DNA from 2 places in the Azospirillum sp. UENF 112521 genome. Region 1 is predicted to be linked to the other one. Evidence: predicted binding sites of a transcription regulator. Region 1 holds the regulator's gene; the other holds the start of a gene.

Region 1 (4,413 bases):
GTTGACGGTGATGCGCTTGGCCGGCAGCGCCAGTCCCAGAGCGTGCAGCGCGGCGCGCACCCGCTCCCGGCTTTCGCCCACCGCCTTGTCGGGAAGTCCGACGACGGTGAAGGCGACGATTCCGCCGGACATCTGGACCTGGACGTCGATCCCCAGAACCTCGATGCCCTGGAACGCCACCGTGTTGACGCGCGCAACCACCACCGCACCCCGAAACAGACGCCCGACAGGGCATGTTGCACGCGATTGTAGTCTTCCCACCAGCTATGCGCCAGCGCGGGATGAAAATCACCTCGCCACCGGCCCCATCATATCCGCCCGGCGCAGGGAGCGGTTGTCCCGGCCCTCCGGCCGCCTAACATGAGGGCAAACACATGTCCGGCTGCATTGCCGGCACGCATCGTCGAAAAGGATCAGCCACCGTGCAGCTTCACCTGAGCACCTGGGCCGAGGTCGAGACCTATCTGAAGACCTCCAAGGGCATCATCATGCCGATCGGCTCGACCGAGCAGCATGGGCCGAACGGGCTGGTCGGCACCGACGCCATCTGTGCCGAGGTCGTCGCGAAGGGCGTCGGCGACGCCACCGGCGCGCTGGTCGGCCCGACCATCCCGGTCGGCATGGCCGTCCACCACATGGAATTCCCCGGCTCGATGACGCTGAAGCCGTCCACCCTGATCGCGCTGCTGCGCGACTATGTCGGCTCGCTGGCCGAACACGGGTTCGAGCGCTTCTTCTTCGTCAACGGCCATGGCGGCAACATCGCCACGCTGCGCGCCGCCTTCTACGAGATCTATGCGGAGAACCGGGCGCTGCGCGGCCGCGACGCGCCGGACCTGCGCTGCACCCTGGTGAACTGGTGGGAGAATGGCGAGGTCGGCCGCCTGTCGCGCGAGCTGTACCAGGGCAAGGAGGGCTCGCACGCCACCCCCAGCGAGGTGTCGCTGACCCAGTACGCCTATCCCGACTCGATCAAGACCGCGGCGATGGAGCCGGAACAGGCGCCGGCCGGCGGCTTCCACGATGCCCGCGACTTCCGCCGCCGCTATCCCGACGGCCGCATCGGCTCCGCCCCCGGCCTCGCCCGTCCCGAACATGGCCAGCGCCTGTACGAAGCGGCAGTCGGCGCCATCGCCACCCAGTACCGCGCCTTCCTGGCGGAGCAGTAAGGGCGGTCACTCTCCTGCACGCCGCTCAGGTCCCAGTGGGGGGATGCCGGTGGGGCATCTTCGCCCCGCACGTTGATTCGGCGGTCGGACCTGCCTAAATTCGGACCGGTTGACGGAACCCGCGTTCCGCAACCGACCGGCCCGAACAGAGCACGACCGCCCCAGTCCATGATCAACGAGCTGAACCAGCGATCGCGCGAGATTTTCCGGCTGATCGTCGACGCCTATGTGGCGTCGGGCGAGCCGGTCGGCTCGCGCACGATCTCCAGGCGGCTTGGCATGGCCTTGTCGCCCGCGACCATCCGCAACGTGATGGCCGACCTGGAGGAGCAGGGGCTGCTCTACGCACCGCACACCTCCGCCGGCCGCATCCCGACCGATGCCGGCCTGCGCATGTTCGTCGACGGCCTGCTGGAGATCGGATCGCTGACCGAGGACGAGCGCGCCTCGATCGAAGCGAAATGCTCCGCCTCCGGCCGCGCCTTCGCCGACGTGCTGGGTGAGGCGTCGACCATGCTGTCCGGCCTGTCGCACTGCGCAGGCTTGGTGGTGGCGCCCAAGACCGACCGCCCGCTGAAGCACATCGAGTTCGTGTCGCTCGGCCCCGGCCGCGCCCTCGTCGTCCTGGTAAACGAGGATGGGCTGGTCGAGAACCGGGTGATCGAGGTTCCGATGGGGGTGCCGACCTCCACCCTGCAGACGGTGTCGAACTTCCTCAGCGCCAAGCTCGCCGGCCGCACGCTGGACGAGGCCCGGCAGGAGGTCCTGCAGGAGATCGAGCAGCAGAAGACGCAGTTGGACGAGCTGTCGCGCAAGGTGGTCGCCGCCGGTCTGGCCACCTGGGCCGGCAGCGGCGGGTCGAACGCCGGCCAGCTGATCGTCCGCGGCCAGTCCCGCCTGCTGGAGGACGTCACCGCGCTGTCGGATCTGGAGCGCGTGCGCGGCCTGTTCGAGGCGCTGGAGACCAAGGAGACGATGCTGCGCATGCTGGACGCCACCGGTCGCGGCGACGGCGTGCAGATCTTCATCGGGTCGGAGAACGTCCTGTTCAGCCACTCCGGCTGTACGATGATCATCTCCCCCTTCCAGAACAGCCGGGAACAGGTGATCGGCGCCATCGGCGTCATCGGCCCGACCCGCATCAATTACGCCCGCATCATTCCGCTGGTCGATTACACCGCCAAGGTGGTCAGCCGGCTGATCGGCTGAGCACCGCCCTCACCAACTCCGCCTTTTGACGAAGCAAGAATTGAGAAGACCATGAGCGAAGAGCAGAACAAGCCCGCCGACGCCACGGTGGAGCCGACCGAGGCCACCGCCGACACCACCGCCAACCAGACGGACACCGGTTCGCCTGAGGACCGCGTCGCCAAGCTGGAGGCCGAGGTCGCCAGCCTGAAGGACCAGCTTCTGCGCGCCATGGCGGAGACGGAGAACACCCGTCGCCGTGCCCAGCGCGACCGTGAGGACGCCAGCAAGTTCGCCGTGTCGAGCTTCGCCAAGGAGCTGGTGTCGGTCGCCGACAATTTGCGCCGCGCGCTCGACGCCGTGCCGGCCGAGGGCCGCGAGCAGGACGATGTGCTGAAGGGCCTCGCCGTCGGCGTCGAGGCGACCGAGCGCCAACTGTTCGCCGCCTTCGACCGCGCCGGCATCAAGAAGCTGGACCCGGCCGGCGAGCCGTTCGACCCGAACTTCCATCAGGTGATGTTCGAGATCGAGAACACCGGCAAGACGGCCGGCACCGTCGTGCAGGTCCTGCAGCCCGGCTACACCATCCACGGCCGCCTGCTGCGCGAGGCGATGGTCGGTGTCGCCAAGGGCGGTGACGCCGGCGGCCAGCACGTCGATACGAAGGCGTAACCGTACAACCTCTGCAAAGCCCCCGGTTCAGCGGCTCCGCCGACGGGCCGGGGGCTTCGTGCCGTGCGGAATAGGGTACGCCAGCGGTTGACGGTCGGCGGGAAATTGCCTAGGCCTTTCCCTTATTCCTTTCGGCCGAGCAACCGGAGCCGCGTTCCATGCCCAAGAGCGTCCTGACCGTCGACGATTCCAAGACCATCCGCGACATGGTCGGGTTCACGCTGAAAGGCGCCGGCTATGAGGTGGCGGAGGCGTCGGACGGCACTGCCGGCCTTGCCCTGGTCAACCAGCGCAAGTTCGACTGCATCATCACCGATTTGAACATGCCGGGCCTGGACGGGCTGGCGCTGACCCGCGCCATCCGCGGCTCGGCACTCAACCGCGCCACCCCGGTCCTGCTGCTGACCACAGAGGCCGATCCGGCCAAGAAGTCCGCCGGCCGCGAAGCCGGCGCCACCGGCTGGCTGGTGAAGCCCTTCAACCCGGAAAAGCTGGTGGAGACGGTGCGGAAGGTCTGTCCGTAAGGACCGGTCTTCCCCGTCAACGGGCAATCAGGAACTCCCCGTCAGGATCATGCGCGGCGAAGCGCTGTTGGGCCTTGCCGCGGTCGGCGACGGCATAGCAGTAGACGCAGCCGTGCGGGCAGCTGTCATAGTCGCCGATGTCGCGGCTTTCGGCGCACAGGCAGCCGGGCCGGTTGCCCTTCTCCCGCGCGGCGATCGCATGGCCCGCGACATCGGACAGCCGCAGCCCATCGACGCAGCGGGCCGGCGCCGTGCCGGGCGTGCCGTCCAGGTCCGGCTGGGTGCAGAGCGTCAGCGCCATCCCCTCCCCCGCCGCGATCCCGGCCAGGTCCGCCAGCAGCGCGCGCTTCTCCTCCGCCTCCGGATCGCGCCAGCCGATGCCGGCGGCGGCGAGGTTGCGGGCGGTCTTGCGATAGGGCTGGAGGAAGGAGGCCACCACCTCGTCGGTCACCCCGCGCAGCGAGCGGGCGATGGCGGCGAAGGTCTCGCGGTGCCAAGCGGGCGGCGTGGCCTCGGTCAGGGCGATGGGGTCGTAGCGCCAGACCGCGGCGCGCGGGCCCCAGCGTTCGCGCACCCGCAGCATATGGCCGACCGCGGTCTCCCAGGCGGGGACCGAGCGCTCCAGCACGGTCGGCAGGCCGGTGACGCTGTACTGCACGACGAAGGGAAAGCCCCGCTCCGCCACGCTGTCGAGTGCCGGCAGGAACGGTCCCAGATTCTTGGTCCAGAAGATGAAGCCGTCGACCGCCGGACGGGTGAGGTCGATGCGGTAGGTCTGGCCGCCATAGGGGTTGACCATCCGGCAGTAACCGGCGTCGAGGCGGTTCAGGAACCAGCGCCCGTAGAAGGCGGGAATGTCG
Region 2 (4,413 bases), 2.4 Mb from region 1:
CGGCGATGGGCGTCCACACCACGGTCAGCAGCGTGGCGACTCCCATCGCGATTTGCAGCAGGACCATGGCGCCCGACGCCAGCGCCGCGCGGCCGGCGCGTCCCGGCAGGCGGGCGTTCAGGACGCGGGCGGCCAGCACCAGGACGACCACCCCGGTCAGGATCGCCAGCGCGCGGTGGATCAACTGGATCGCCGCGGTGTTCTCGACCGGGTTGAGCCACCAGGGCGTCAGCGTGTCGACCTCCGGCGGGATCCAGTGGCCGTTCATCAGCGGGAAGGTGTTGTAGGCGAAGCCGGCGTCCGACCCGGCGAGGAAGGCGCCCCAGACAATGGTGACGGCGACCAGACCCAGCGCCCAGCCGGTGTGGCGGCGCAGGGACGCTGCCTCCGGCCGCCAGCCCGCCATTGGCAGCGGATCGAGCAGGCCCAGCGCCGTGCGCAGAAGCAGGGCGTAGATCAGGATGGCAGTGCTGAGATGCAGGGCCAGCCGGTAATGGCTGACGTTCGGCGAATCGACCAGCCCGCTCTTCACCATGAACCAGCCGATGCCGCCCTGGAGCCCGCCCAGCAGGAACAGGCCGGCCAGCTTCGGCCACAGCTCCGACGAGATGCGGCCCTGCATCCAGAAACGCAGGAAGGGGATCAGGAAAACGAAGCCGATCAGCTGGCCCCACAGCCGGTGGAACCACTCCCACCAGAAGATCGACTGGAAGCCGGCCAGATCCATGTGGCTGTTGTAGATGCGGAATTCCGGCGTCGCCTTGTACAGGTCGAAGACCCGGTTCCATTCCGCCGAGGACAGCGGCGGCAAAATGCCGATCAGCGGTTTCCATTCCACCATCGACAGGCCGGATTCCGTCAGCCGGGTGATGGCGCCGATCACGGCCATGGCCAGCACCATGGCGGCGCAGACCAGAAGCCAGACGGCGATGGGCCGGTTCGGATTGGGGCGGGTGGCGGCGGCGAGGCTGTCGGAGGCAAAGGCGGTCAAGGCGGCATTCCGGAGCGCGGCGGTGGGATGTCCGCAAATGTGGGGCGAACATCCCGTCCCGTCAAACGGCTCGTGCCCGACGCCTGCCGGAAGGCCGGATCGGGCTCGGATATCGGGCCCGGATATCAGGCCAGGATCAGGGGGTGCCGTCCGCGGTGGTGACGCCGGTCTTCGGCTGGGCGGTCTGGCTCTGGAACAGCGCCTCCTCGGCCGCGCGGCGGGCGACGAGGCCAGGCAGCTTGGTCGGCGTGCCGTTCACCGTGGCATAGACCCAGCGGCCGAACTGACCGGCAGCCCCGGCATAATCGCCCTCGTTCAGCAGCCTCAGCAGGGTCGAACTTTGCAGGCTGCCGGCGCCGAGGTTGAAGACGAAGGACGCCAGCGCGCCGCGCTGGTCGTCGTTCAGCGGCACCGTCACCAGGGCGTCGACATGGCCGGCGGCCTGGGCAAGGTCGGAGGCGAGAAAGGCATCGGCTTGCTCGACGGTGATGGTCTGCCCCATCGTCACGCCGGCGGTATGGCCGTAACCGATGGTGGGAACGCCGGCCGGGCAGAGGTAGGCGTTGAGGTAAAGGCCTTCAAAATGCTTCACAAGATCGACCGCGGCTTGGCAGACCGGCTGGGTGGTCATGGATGGAAACTCCCGGTTGGCGCGCCGGGCGGGGTGGTGCCGCCCGTATCGGCGGCGATCCTATGGGGAATACGCGCGGAGCGGGAAGTGTGGATTTCAATTTGTCGCGAATTGCGGAGCTGTGGCCGCCGAGACTGCGCGGCAGGAGAATTCTGCGCGGGACCTGGGCTGATAAAGTCAGGGTGACAAGGTCTGGGCGGCGCCGAACAGCACGAAAAGAGCGAACAGCAGGGCGAACAGGCCGGCGATGGTGGTGAACTCCAGCAGAACCTCCACCAGCCGGCTCTCATGCTCCCGCCACCGTGCCCGCTTGCCCGATCCCGGAGCGGCGGCGATTCGGGCCGGACGCTTGTGTTCGAGGCGGTCGGCCGCATGAGTCCCGGTCCAGCCGTCCGCCCGCCGCTTCGCCATCATCGCGCCCTCCACTCTCTCCAATGCCGATTTCTCTAAAATTTTAGGAAATCTCGTCCGGTGGCGCTGTGACGGCAATCACAGGCGTGACGTGCGGGAGGTGAGCGAGCGGCTGGGAGGATCGGGTGGATCTGGCGCCCGGTTCCAGCCTTTTGCTGTCCCGGCGATGCGTCCGCTGCCGGAAGGGTCGGTTTCCTCGTGACCGTTTGAAGAAATTTGCCCGTGCCGGCTGCCTGCCGAGATGAGGGAATATCATTTGAAATCAATGTGCTATAAGCAGTGTCGGATGAGTGTTGCAGACATTTGCGGCAAATTCCGAAACGAGCCTCTTGAATCCATAATCCGCTTCGATTAGCTGTCTGGCACTCGCCGGGCTGGAGTGCTAACAGCCGCCGCCCGCGCCAATTTCCGTCAGTCAGAACCAAGCCTTGATCCAAGGAGGCATTCCATGAAGTTCCGCCCGCTGCACGACCGCGTCGTCGTCAAGCGTCTGGAGTCCGACACCAAGACCAAGGGTGGGATCATCATCCCCGACACGGCCAAGGAAAAGCCGCAGGAAGGCGAGATCATCGCCGTCGGCCCGGGCGCCCGTGACGAGTCGGGCAAGGTCGTGGCGCTGGACGTCAAGGCCGGCGACCGCATCCTGTTCGGCAAGTGGTCGGGCACCGAAGTGAAGATCGAAGGCGTCGATTACCTGATCATGAAGGAATCCGACATCATGGGCGTCATCGAGGCCTAAGTCCTCCGCCCGTACCCTTCGAAATTTACACGTTAAAGGAATCGAGACATGGCTGCCAAAGACGTCAAGTTCGGCCCCTCCGCGCGCGAAAAGCTGCTGCGTGGCGTTGACATCCTCGCCGACGCCGTGAAGGTCACGCTGGGCCCGAAGGGCCGCAACGTCGTGATCGAGAAGTCCTTCGGCGCTCCGCGCATCACCAAGGACGGCGTGTCGGTCGCCAAGGAAATCGAGCTGGCCGACAAGTTCGAGAACATGGGCGCCCAGATGGTCCGCGAGGTCGCCTCGAAGACCAACGATCTGGCCGGTGACGGCACCACCACCGCCACCGTCCTGGCCCAGGCCATCGTCCGCGAAGGCGTGACCAAGGTCGCCGCCGGCCTGAACCCGATGGACCTGAAGCGCGGCATCGATCTGGCCGTCTCGACCGTCGTCGCCGACATCCAGGCCCGCGCCAAGAAGGTCACGACCAACGACGAGATCGCCCAGGTCGGCACCATCTCCGCCAACGGCGAAGCCGAGATCGGCAAGATGATCGCCCAGGCGATGGAGCGCGTCGGCAACGAGGGCGTCATCACGGTGGAAGAGGCCAAGAGCCTGGACACCGAGCTGGACGTCGTCGAGGGCATGCAGTTCGACCGCGGCTACCTGTCGCCGTACTTCGTGACCAACGCCGACAAGATGGTCGCGGATCTCGAGAGCCCCTTCATCCTGCTGCACGAGAAGAAGCTGTCGGGCCTGCAGCCGCTGCTGCCGGTTCTGGAAGCCGTCGTCCAGTCCTCGCGTCCGCTGCTGATCATCGCCGAGGACATCGAGGGTGAGGCGCTGGCCACGCTCGTCGTGAACAAGCTGCGCGGCGGCCTGAAGATCGCCGCCGTCAAGGCTCCGGGCTTCGGCGACCGCCGCAAGGCGATGCTGGAGGACATGGCCATCCTGACCGGCGGCCAGGTCATCTCCGAAGACCTCGGCATCAAGCTCGAGAACGTCACGCTCGACATGCTGGGCACCGCCAAGAAGGTCGTGATCTCCAAGGAGACCACCACCATCGTCGACGGCGCCGGCGACAAGGCCGACATCGAAGCCCGTTGCGGCCAGATCCGCGCCCAGGCCGAGGAGACCACCTCGGACTACGACCGCGAGAAGCTGCAGGAGCGTCTGGCCAAGCTGGCCGGTGGCGTCGCCGTCATCCGCGTCGGCGGTGCGACCGAGGTCGAGGTGAAGGAGCGCAAGGATCGCGTTGACGACGCGATGCACGCCACCCGCGCCGCGGTGGAAGAGGGTGTGGTCGCCGGCGGCGGCACCGCCCTGCTGTACGCCTCCAAGGCCCTGGACGCCCTGACCCCGGTCAACGACGAGCAGCGCGTCGGCATCGACATCATCCGTCGCGCCCTGCAGGCCCCGGTCCGTCAGATCGCCTACAACGCGGGCACCGACGGTTCGATCGTGGTCGGCAAGCTGCTCGACCAGAACGACACCAACTTCGGCTACGACGCCCAGAAGGGTGAGTTCACCGATCTGGTCGCCGCCGGCATCATCGACCCGGTGAAGGTGGTTCGCACCGCCCTGCAGGATGCGGCCTCGATCGCCGGCCTGCTGATCACCACCGAGGCGATGATCGCCGAGAAGCCGGAGAAGAAGGCTGCT

The links. The regulator HrcA, encoded in region 1, represses chaperone genes, less so after heat shock. The targets are predictions, from matches to a motif close to GTTAGCACTCNCCNNNGGNGAGTGCTAAC.
Region 2: a site for HrcA is predicted at 2,392-2,420, ahead of groES (co-chaperone GroES). Genes of this name have one in related genera too.

Annotation. Positions count from the first base shown of each region.
Region 1 covers NZ_JBSNCI010000002.1:2,755,874-2,760,286, forward strand. The annotation lists gene ACWPN8_RS15455 (YifB family Mg chelatase-like AAA ATPase) at 1-201, opposite strand, end outside; gene ACWPN8_RS15460 (creatininase family protein) at 423-1,169, shown strand; gene hrcA (heat-inducible transcriptional repressor HrcA) at 1,338-2,378, shown strand; gene grpE (nucleotide exchange factor GrpE) at 2,430-3,029, shown strand; gene ACWPN8_RS15475 (response regulator) at 3,188-3,553, shown strand; gene ACWPN8_RS15480 (DUF1848 domain-containing protein) at 3,570-4,413, opposite strand, start outside.
Region 2 covers NZ_JBSNCI010000002.1:323,438-327,850, forward strand. The annotation lists gene ACWPN8_RS03675 (COX15/CtaA family protein) at 1-991, opposite strand, end outside; gene ACWPN8_RS03680 (lysozyme) at 1,128-1,622, opposite strand; gene ACWPN8_RS03685 (hypothetical protein) at 1,800-2,036, opposite strand; gene groES (co-chaperone GroES) at 2,482-2,772, shown strand; gene groL (chaperonin GroEL) at 2,821-4,413, shown strand, end outside.